3 regions of the Paraclostridium dentum genome follow, and region 2 is predicted to be linked to each of the others. Evidence: riboswitches for the same ligand, from Rfam matches in the RefSeq annotation. Region 2 holds a riboswitch; each other region holds the start of a gene.
The links. Region 2 has a riboswitch for lysine ahead of nhaC (Na+/H+ antiporter NhaC). Riboswitches for the same ligand answer to the same signal wherever they lie in the genome.
Positions count from the first base shown of each region.

Region 1: it holds a riboswitch for lysine, as region 2 does, so the genes downstream of both, lysA (diaminopimelate decarboxylase) here and nhaC (Na+/H+ antiporter NhaC) in region 2, are expected to answer to the same signal.
Region 3: it holds a riboswitch for lysine, as region 2 does, so the genes downstream of both, ACN6I1_RS01560 (amino acid permease) here and nhaC (Na+/H+ antiporter NhaC) in region 2, are expected to answer to the same signal.

Region 1 is NZ_CP183813.1:1,713,085-1,716,382, forward strand. It holds gene ACN6I1_RS07790 (dicarboxylate/amino acid:cation symporter) at 1-363, opposite strand, end outside; gene lysA (diaminopimelate decarboxylase) at 400-1,698, opposite strand; lysine riboswitch at 1,807-1,984, opposite strand; gene ACN6I1_RS07800 (SLC13 family permease) at 2,388-3,298, shown strand, end outside.
Region 2 is NZ_CP183813.1:1,178,133-1,181,430, reverse strand. It holds gene ACN6I1_RS05195 (peroxiredoxin) at 1-1,002, shown strand, start outside; lysine riboswitch at 1,117-1,288, shown strand; gene nhaC (Na+/H+ antiporter NhaC) at 1,414-2,838, shown strand; gene ACN6I1_RS05185 (acyl-CoA dehydratase activase) at 2,866-3,298, opposite strand, start outside.
Region 3 is NZ_CP183813.1:362,211-365,508, forward strand. It holds gene ACN6I1_RS01560 (amino acid permease) at 32-1,498, opposite strand; lysine riboswitch at 1,650-1,819, opposite strand; gene ACN6I1_RS01565 (spore coat protein) at 2,037-2,525, opposite strand; gene ACN6I1_RS01570 (PocR ligand-binding domain-containing protein) at 2,628-3,298, shown strand, end outside.

The sequences.
Region 1 (3,298 bases), 530 kb from region 2:
TTTTTCTACCGAACTTTGCATTAAATTTGCAAACATATCTGGATTTAATCCTTTTGTTGGATTGATAATTATAACTCCAATTATACCTATAATAGATGATATTATAGCAGTCATTGCAAATACTAAAACTATATTTTTTAATATTTTTCCTAATCTTTTCATTTCTCCCATATTAGAAATTGCTGAAGTTACACTAAAAAATACTAATGGTACTAATGTCATGAATAATAAATTTAAAAATAAGTCTCCTACTGGCTTAAATATGGCTGCCTTAGCGCCCATTATAGCTCCGACGATTCCCCCTAATATAATTGCTAAAATTAAGATTATTGATGATTTGTAATTCTTCCAAAATGACTTCATTATTTTCTCCTTTGTGTCTTATTTAATTTTTTACCTTTAGTCAGCGATTTCTAATCTTAAAAGATCTTCAAAGCTTTCTCTTTTGCATATTAATTTACTTTTGCCATCTTTAACAGATACTACTGCAGGCTTTATTATTTTATTGTAGTTTGATGACATTGAATATCCATACGCTCCAGTTGATGACATTATTAATATATCTCCACTTGCTATATCCATAACATCAACATCTGTTATTAGTATATCACCACTTTCGCAACATTTACCAGCTATTGTAACTTTATTATTTTTTTCTATACCCATTTTATTGCCAATTGAACATTCATAACCTGCCTGATATAATGATGGTCTTATATTGTCTGTCATTCCACCATCAACACTTACATATGTTCTTACATCTTTTATATCCTTTATAGATCCAACTGTGTATATTGTGCTACCTCCATTTGCAACTATTGATCTTCCTGGCTCTATTATTAATATTGGAACACTTATATTTATATCTTTACATACATCGTCAACTTTTTTTATTATTGCACTGCAAAACTCTTTTATTGTTTTAGGTTCATCACTCTCTGTATAATAAACACCTACACCTCCTCCTAAGTCAACTTCCTCTATGTTTATGTTATGTTGTTGTTTTATTTCTTTTACTAGGTTCATCATTATTTCAACTTCATCTAAGTATGGCTCTACGTCAAAAATTTGAGATCCTATATGAGCATGTAATCCTACTAGGTTTATATTTTCATATTTCTTAATATTTTCTAATGCATCTTGTAAATCTCCATTTGATAATGCAAATCCAAACTTTGAATCAATTTGTCCTGTTTTTATATAATCGTGAGTATGTGCTTCTATTCCTGGTGTTATTCTAAAATATATAGATTGAATTTTATTTTTTTGCTCACAAATGTTCTGTAATAACTCTAATTCATAGTAATTATCTACAACAAATCTCCCAACTCCAAGATTTACTCCCATTTCAATTTCATCTATTGTTTTATTATTTCCATGAAATAATACTTTTTCCATAGGAAAACCTGACTTATGCGTTGTGAAAAGTTCACCACCTGATACTACATCAAGATATAAGCCTTCTTCAGATATTAATTTACACATATACATTGGTAAAAATGCTTTACCTGCATATGCAACTCTGTTTTTATTTTCATTGACCTTGAAATGTTTTATATATTCTTTACAATTGTTTCTAACTAACTCCTCATCAAATACATAAAGTGGTGTTTTATACGTTTCTCTAAGTTCTTTACATCCAACTCCACCTATATATAATTCATTTCCTTTTACTGACATAGTACCTTGTAATTTCATATCTTAAGTCCTCCTATTTTGTATTAATCATTTTTTATAAACAAAAACCCCCCTTAAGTTTCACTTAAGGGGGATTAAAATTTAGCTAGAAATATATAGCATCTATTCCTTAAATGTAGCTCAACACAATTTAATATTGTGACAGTTATGCATATATTATATACATCCCCAGGTACATAGCCTTAAAGCATCAGCTACATCCTTCGGCAACAATCCCTTTCCCAATAATTCTTCGTTGCTTAACTCATTATTGGTACTGATTATTATCGCGACCTCTACAATTCGTATTCAATTTATTTATATGTAATTTTACATACCTAATTTATAATTGTCAACAATTTTATTTTATTTAAACTTTAATTTTATGTAATATTATTTCAAAATCAGCATTAAATAAATAAACTCGTACTAACATTTTAAATAATACGAGTACGAGTTTTTATTTATTATATATATATTTAATTAAGATATCAACTAATTTTTAATATTCTTATGTAAAATTCAAAATATTACTTAATTTTATTAATTAAACTTTTAATTTTAAATTAATAGCACTTAATAATATTTAGAAAACTTACTATTTTCTTTGTTTTAAAAGAACTTTCCTTTTTTTTAACACATTTAAGTTTTTTCAACTATACTCTACTTATAGGTTTTAATATCTTTATTATTATAAGGGGGCGATATTAGTGCTTATTAAACAAGTAATAGCTATCATCATATTTTTAGTGGTTATGTTAGCTATTATTTCAGAAAAAGTAAATAGAGCTATTGCAGCGATGGCAGGAGCTTTACTTATGATTATATTTAACATATTGTCAGTTGAGCAAGGCCTGCATCATATCGATTTTAATACAATTGGGGTTTTAATAGGCATGATGCTATTTGTTTCTGTTGTCAAAAATTCAGGTGTGTTTGAATACATAGCTATATTTTCAGCTAAAAAATCAAAGGGAGATCCTTGGAAAATTATGCTATGTTTTGTAATATTAACCGCTGTTTTATCAGCTGTTTTAGATAATGTTACCACCGTTTTATTGATAGGGCCAATGACTATAGTTATAACTCAAATTCTAAATATAAATCCAACTCCATTTTTAGTAACTCAAATTCTAGCATCTAATATAGGAGGTACTGCAACCCTAATAGGAGATCCACCTAATATAATGATAGGTAGTGCAGCAAATCTAAGTTTTGCAGACTTTATAATAAACTTAGGTCCTATAGTTCTAATCATTTTGTTTTTAACTATCTTGTGTTTTAAATTTATGTTTAAAAAACAACTTTTTGTAGATGATAAAGCAAAAGAAAAAATTTTAAATTTAGATGAAAAAAAAGCAATTAAAGATAAGCCACTGCTTATAAAGAGTATTATTATGATTATATTTATTTTACTTGGATTTATTCTACACAATGTTTTAAACCTTGAATCTAGTATAGTCGCTTTGACAGGAGCTACTATAATGATGTTTATAGGCAAACAAGATGTTGATGAAATCCTTTCCAGTATTGAGTGGTCAACTATAGCGTTTTTCGGAGGATTATTTGTAATAGTTGGAGGACTTGTTGAGGTTGGAATAATAAATAATATTGCTCAATA
Region 2 (3,298 bases):
GTAGGGACATACGTTTTGGGAGATCCTACAAGTGTCGATGCGTTTTTGCTTGATTTTGTAATATATGCATTTGTTGAGATTAAACCTGATGGTACTTTATTTGTTCCAACACCTCGTTACTTACGTCAATTAATTTCACTTAGAAAAGACAATCCAGACCTTCAGGTAATTGCAGCTATTGGTGGATGGGGGCAAGACGGATTTTCTGATGCTGCATCTACTCCAGCTTCTAGATATAATTTTGCTCGCCAAGTAAACTCACTTATAAAGCAATATGACTTAGATGGTATAGATATAGATTGGGAATATCCTGGAACTAGTGGTGCAGGTATTAAATCTAGACCTGAAGATAAGGAAAACTTTACACTTTTATTAACAGCTCTTAGAGATGTAATTGGAACTGATAAATGGTTAAGTGTTGCAGGTACTGGAACAAGAGAATATATAAATAAAAGTGCAGAAATAAATAAAATAGCTCCTTTAATTAACTATTTCAACTTAATGAGCTACGATTTCACTGCTGGTGAAACAGGTGAAAAAGGGCAAAAGCATCAAGCAAATTTATATGAATCAGAACTTTCTTTACCAGGATATAGTGTAGATATTATGGTTAATAATTTAATTGAAGCTGGAATGCCATCAGAAAAAATATTACTTGGAGTTCCTTTCTACGGCAGACTAGGAGCTACTACAACTAAATCTTTTGATCAGCTTAGAAAAGACTTTATAAATAAAAATGGATATACATTTAAATTTGATAAAGAGGCTCAAGCTTCATATTTAGTAAAAGATAATGAATTTGCTATGTCTTATGATGATATGCTATCTATTTATATAAAAACTCAATATGTAATAGATAATTGTCTTGGAGGTATTTTCTCTTGGATGGCACCTTATGATAAAGCAAATATACTCGCTAAAGCAATGAGTGATGGAATTAATAATCCTAGTGAATTAAGACGTGAAATAGAAGAAACGTATGGTTCTAGCTTTTTAGTTTAAAAAACAGTCTATCTTAATAAGATAGACTGTTTTTTATTTTCATAAAATTTAAATTTATATTTACAATTTAATTTAATATGTTATAATTAGATACATAAATTTAAACAGAATATAACTAATGGTAGAGGTTGCATTATTAAATAGTACTATTATTGAGGGAAAGCACCTAAGATTTAATAGGAAAGGTAATGATGCCGAAATATATAAGTTAAGCTTAAAACTTATATATTGGGGTTATGTATAAGATATATAACACTGTCACTTTATGTGGAGGGCTATCTTTAGATTAAAGTTATTATATTTTCAAATTATAATTTCAGGTCTAGGAATATCTCTTAATATTCTTAGACCTTTTTTATTATCATTCTCCATTCTCGTTATATTCTCAATACACCATTTGGAGGTTACATTATGTTAAAAAGAGAAAAAAGGCAGGCATCGCTTGGTGATTCACTTCTATGTTTAGGATTTTTAATTTTTACACTATCAATATCTTTAACTAAACTAGGACTTTCAGCTCATATTCCACTAGTTTTAGGTGGCGTTTTCTGTGGATTTGTTGCAATATTTAAATTAGGATTTACATGGAAAGAGCTTGAAGAAGGTATATTATCAACTATAAATTCTACTATGCAAGCTATTATAATTTTATTAATTGTTGGTATGTTAATTGGTACATGGATAATTTCAGGGGTTGTTCCAAGTATGATATATTGGGGATTGAACATACTTTCTCCAGGAATATTCTTAGTTGCCACAACTATTATATGTTCTATAGTTTCTATATCTACAGGTTCTTCTTGGACTACAGCCGGTACTATAGGTATAGCCCTTTTAGGTATAGGAAGTGCTTTAGGTATTCCTAAGGAAATAATAGCTGGTGCTATTATCTCAGGTGCATACTTTGGTGATAAAATGTCTCCACTTTCAGATACAACAAACTTAGCTCCGGCTATGGCTGGTACTAATTTATTTACGCATATAAAGCACATGCTTTATTCAACTATTCCGGCATATGTTATTGCGCTTATACTATATGCTGTAATTGGATTAAAATATGCAGGACAAGTTATAGACAATAGCCAAATTTTACAAATACAACAAGCTTTAGCTTCAAACTATAATACATTATCTCCGTTATTACTATTAATACCTGTAATGGTTATAGTAATGGTTATATTTAAAGTTCCTGCTATTCCAGGTCTTGTTATAGGTACATTACTTGGAGGTTTTGTAGCTATAGTTTTCCAAGGCGCTTCAATTAAGGATGTTTTAGAAGTTGCTCAAGTTGGATATACCTCAAATAGTGGAATGGCCTTTGTGGATGAACTATTAACTCGCGGTGGACTTAATAGTATGTTAGGTACAGTATCTCTTATGTTATGTGCTTTAACTACAGGCGGAATACTTGAAAAAACTGGAATGCTAGAAGCTTTAGCTTCTGCTATATTAAAATTTGCAAAAGGAACTTTTGGTTTAGTAGCCGCAACTATCTTTACATGTATAGGAACTAATTTAGCAGTTGCTGATCAATATTTAGCAATAGTAATGCCTGGAAGTATGTACAGAGAAGCATTTAAAAAGCAAGGTCTTTGTCCAGAAAATCTTTCTCGTTCGCTAGAAGACAGTGCAACTATAACATCTCCTCTTATTCCTTGGAATACATGTGGAGCATATATGAGTGCTACACTTGGAGTTGGATCATTTGTATTTTTACCATTTGCATTTTTTAATCTTCTATGTCCTTTAATGTCCTTGACATTAGCTGCTACAGGATTTGGAATTACAAAATTATCAGATGAAAACTCAGAAAAACTTGAAAGTTCTATAGCATAATAAAAGGATGGCTATCGCCATCCTTTTTTATTTTTTATATCCAATAATCGCAGCCCCTAGTGCCCCTATTATTTGAGTATCATCAGCTATAAAAATTTTCTTTCCCAAATTATTTTCTATCATATTTACTAAAACGTTACTTTTAGCAACCCCTCCAGTAAATGCAATATCATCTAATATATCAATTCTAGATAACATAGACTTAGATCTATTTGCTATAGATTGTAATATTCCTGATGCTATTGATTCTTTAGATATGTTTTTTGCTAATAAACTAATAATTTCTGATTCAGCAAAAACAGTACACATACTTGATATATCTTGTGGAATTGCATCTTTAGCTAAGTTATCAATGCTTTCTACATCACTTCCCAGTAAATTAGATGTGACTTGTAAAAAACGACCTGTCCCTGCTGCACATTTATCATTCATTATAAAATTAGATACATTTCCATCATTA
Region 3 (3,298 bases), 820 kb from region 2:
AAAGGCTGATCTTAAAATCAGCCTTTTTTATTTAATTTAATTCACTTATTTGACTATCTATTGAACTACTATTTATATTTTCATCAAAAGTTAAATCAACTTTATCCAAAGATACAACTTTAGTTTTATGTTTAATTTTATATCCAACATATAAAGCTATGAATAAAGGTATACCTATATAAGAAGCTATTAAACTATGCCAGTCAACTCCATTTGGAGTTATACAAGAGTATCCTTGGCCTAATATTATTATCAAACACATTATAAGTGCTAATATAGGTCCGAATGGATACCATTTAGCTTTAAACTTTAATTCTTTTAAACTATGACCTTGATGGATATATGCTTTTCTAAATCTATAGTGACAAACTGCTATACCAACCCATGCTATAAATCCAGCAAGTCCAGATGCAGCAACTAACCAAACATAAACTGTACTTTCTGCAAATATACCTGTTAAGAAACATGCAGAAGCTACTAATGTAGTTAATATTAATGCATTTACAGGAACACCTCTTTTATTAGTTCTTGCAAAAACTTTAGGGGCAAGTCCTTCTTTAGCCATTGAGTGAAGCATTCTAGTTGATGCATACATACCTGAATTACCTGCAGATAAAACAGATGTAAGTATTACTGCATTCATAAGTGAAGCAGCACCAGCTATTCCTGCTTTTTCAAAAACCATAGTAAATGGACTTTCAGAAACCCCAGCTTGAGTAAAAGGTATAATAGCACCTAAAACAATTATAGTTCCTAGATAAAATATTAATATTCTCCAAAAAATTGATTTTATAGCTTTTGGTATAGTTTTTTCAGGTTGCTCACTTTCTCCGGCTGCAACTCCTATAAGTTCTGTACCTTGGAATGAAAAACCTGCAACTAAAAATATAGCAAATACAGATTTTATACCACCATGGAATGGTCCATCTGCTATAAAGTAATTATGAAACCCTATTTCATCAGAACCCATTACACCAAGTATCATTAACACACCTATTATTAAAAATATTATTACAGTTACAACTTTAATTCCTGCAAACCAATACTCAGATTCGCCATATGCCTTTGCTGATAAAAAGTTTAAACCTACAATTATAGCTAAGAAAAATATACTCCAATAAAATCCAGGTACATTAGGGAACCAATATTTCATAATCAATGATCCTGCAACCATTTCAGCAGCTATAGTTATTGCCCAGTTATACCAATAGTTCCACCCAAGTGCAAAACCAAGTGCTGGATCAATAAACTTTGTAGCATAAGAACTAAAAGAACCAGATATAGGCATATATGTTGCCATCTCACCTAAACTAGTTATTAAGAAATAAACCATTACTCCTATTAACCCATATGCTAATAAAGCACCACCAGGACCTGCTTGGTGAAGAGTATCACCCATTGCAAGGAATATACCTGTACCGATTGATCCTCCTAGAGCAATCATATTTAGATGTCTAGCTTTTAACCCTCTTTTTAAATCTTGATTTTCATTACTCATTTTACTTATCCTCCTTATGGTAGTTAGTTTTCCATAAGTAAGTAACTAAGATAATAAATCTTTATGAAAATAAAAAAAGCCATGAGACTATGCTCATGACTTTATACGAAAAAATTCATACTAACTAAGTATGATGATACCGTACGCTTTCATTGAAAATAGCACTCCACAAAATGTGACAGTCTTATATATATTTTATATAAGCCCAGTAAATAGTATTAAAGCTATTAACTATTCACTTCGGCGAAATTTCCTTTCATATTACTTCATCGAGCTTATCTCCATAATACTACTAATAAATTTCGCGCCTCTATCTCAGTTATCTACTTGTTGTATACAATTATAAAACAAATTTAAAATAAGTCAATAAAAAAAATTATATTGGTAAAGTTAACTATTTTCAGATGATTTATAAAAATGAGAAAAATTAAGTTAAATTGGTAAAGAAAATCATTGATATACCGATAATATATAAATATTTAACACTATAAAAATAGTTAAGGATGTGATCCATTAATTGATATCACATCCTATTTTTCTAGTTATACATATTATGTTGACTCATGTAATTGTAAATTTTTTCTCCGTGTTCTTGTTCTTCTTTTTGAATATGATTTAACACTTGGCGTATGTTTTTATCTGCAAACTCAAAGATAGCTGTATTATATGTAGATGATACATATTTTTCAGTACTAAGTGAGTCTTGGCATAACATTTTATCTTGTTCATTATAAGCATTCATTTGTGATGATTGTAAATTCATATTAGGCATAGTATTTGAATTTTGCATATTTGAGTTTTGATTTCCTTGGCTTTGACCTTGATTAATATTTGGAACAGTACCACTTAAAATTTGATTTATTGAAGTTAAGTGTTGTTGTTCGTGTTGAGAAAGTTCATTAAATAAACTTTTTAGCTGTGGGTCTGAAGCTTTTTTAGCATATTCTTGATATTTTTGAACACATAATTGCTCATGGCTTTTTTCGTCTTCTAATAACATTTTTTCTTTAGCAGTTAAATTTAACATAAAATCCACCTCCACTAAATAGTCTGCATAATAAACAATATATTATTCATATATGATAAAATTAGTACATGATATAAAATTGCCTTTAAAGGAGTATGAAAAGTGAGAAATGAAAATTTAAGTCTAAATAAGATAATAGATTTCAAGAAATGGGATAATTTACAAGATTATCTTTCGCTAGTTACGAAAATGGCAATAGTTATAGTGGACTATAAAGGAAATCCGATAACTAAACACAGTAGGTGCCACAAATTTTGTGAGTTAGTAAGAGGTAATTCTAAGTTATCAAAGTACTGTGAAAAATGTGATTCAAGAGGTGGGTTAGAAGCTGTAAGAATGAATAAACCATATATATATTTATGTCACTATAATATAGTTGATGTTGCTATACCTATTATAGTAGATGAAAAATATATAGGTGCAATAATGGCAGGGCAAGTTAGAATAGATGATTATGAATCAACAGATATGTTAGAACAAATATTAAAAGTTCCAGATAAAGTACTAGAACAAAATGACATCTCAAATCAACTTAATCAATATTATAATGAACTACCTGTTTTATCATATAAAGAAGTAGAAGATACATCTAATATGTTATTTTTACTATCTAATTATATAGTAGAAGAGGCATTAAATAAAAATTTGATTTTAGAGATGTATGAAAAAACTATGAAAAATGGAATAGAGATAGATAGCAAAACTTTTAATGGATATAGTATCAAAAATATAGAAAGTGTTAAAAAAGAAATTTCTAATGCTATTGTGAATAG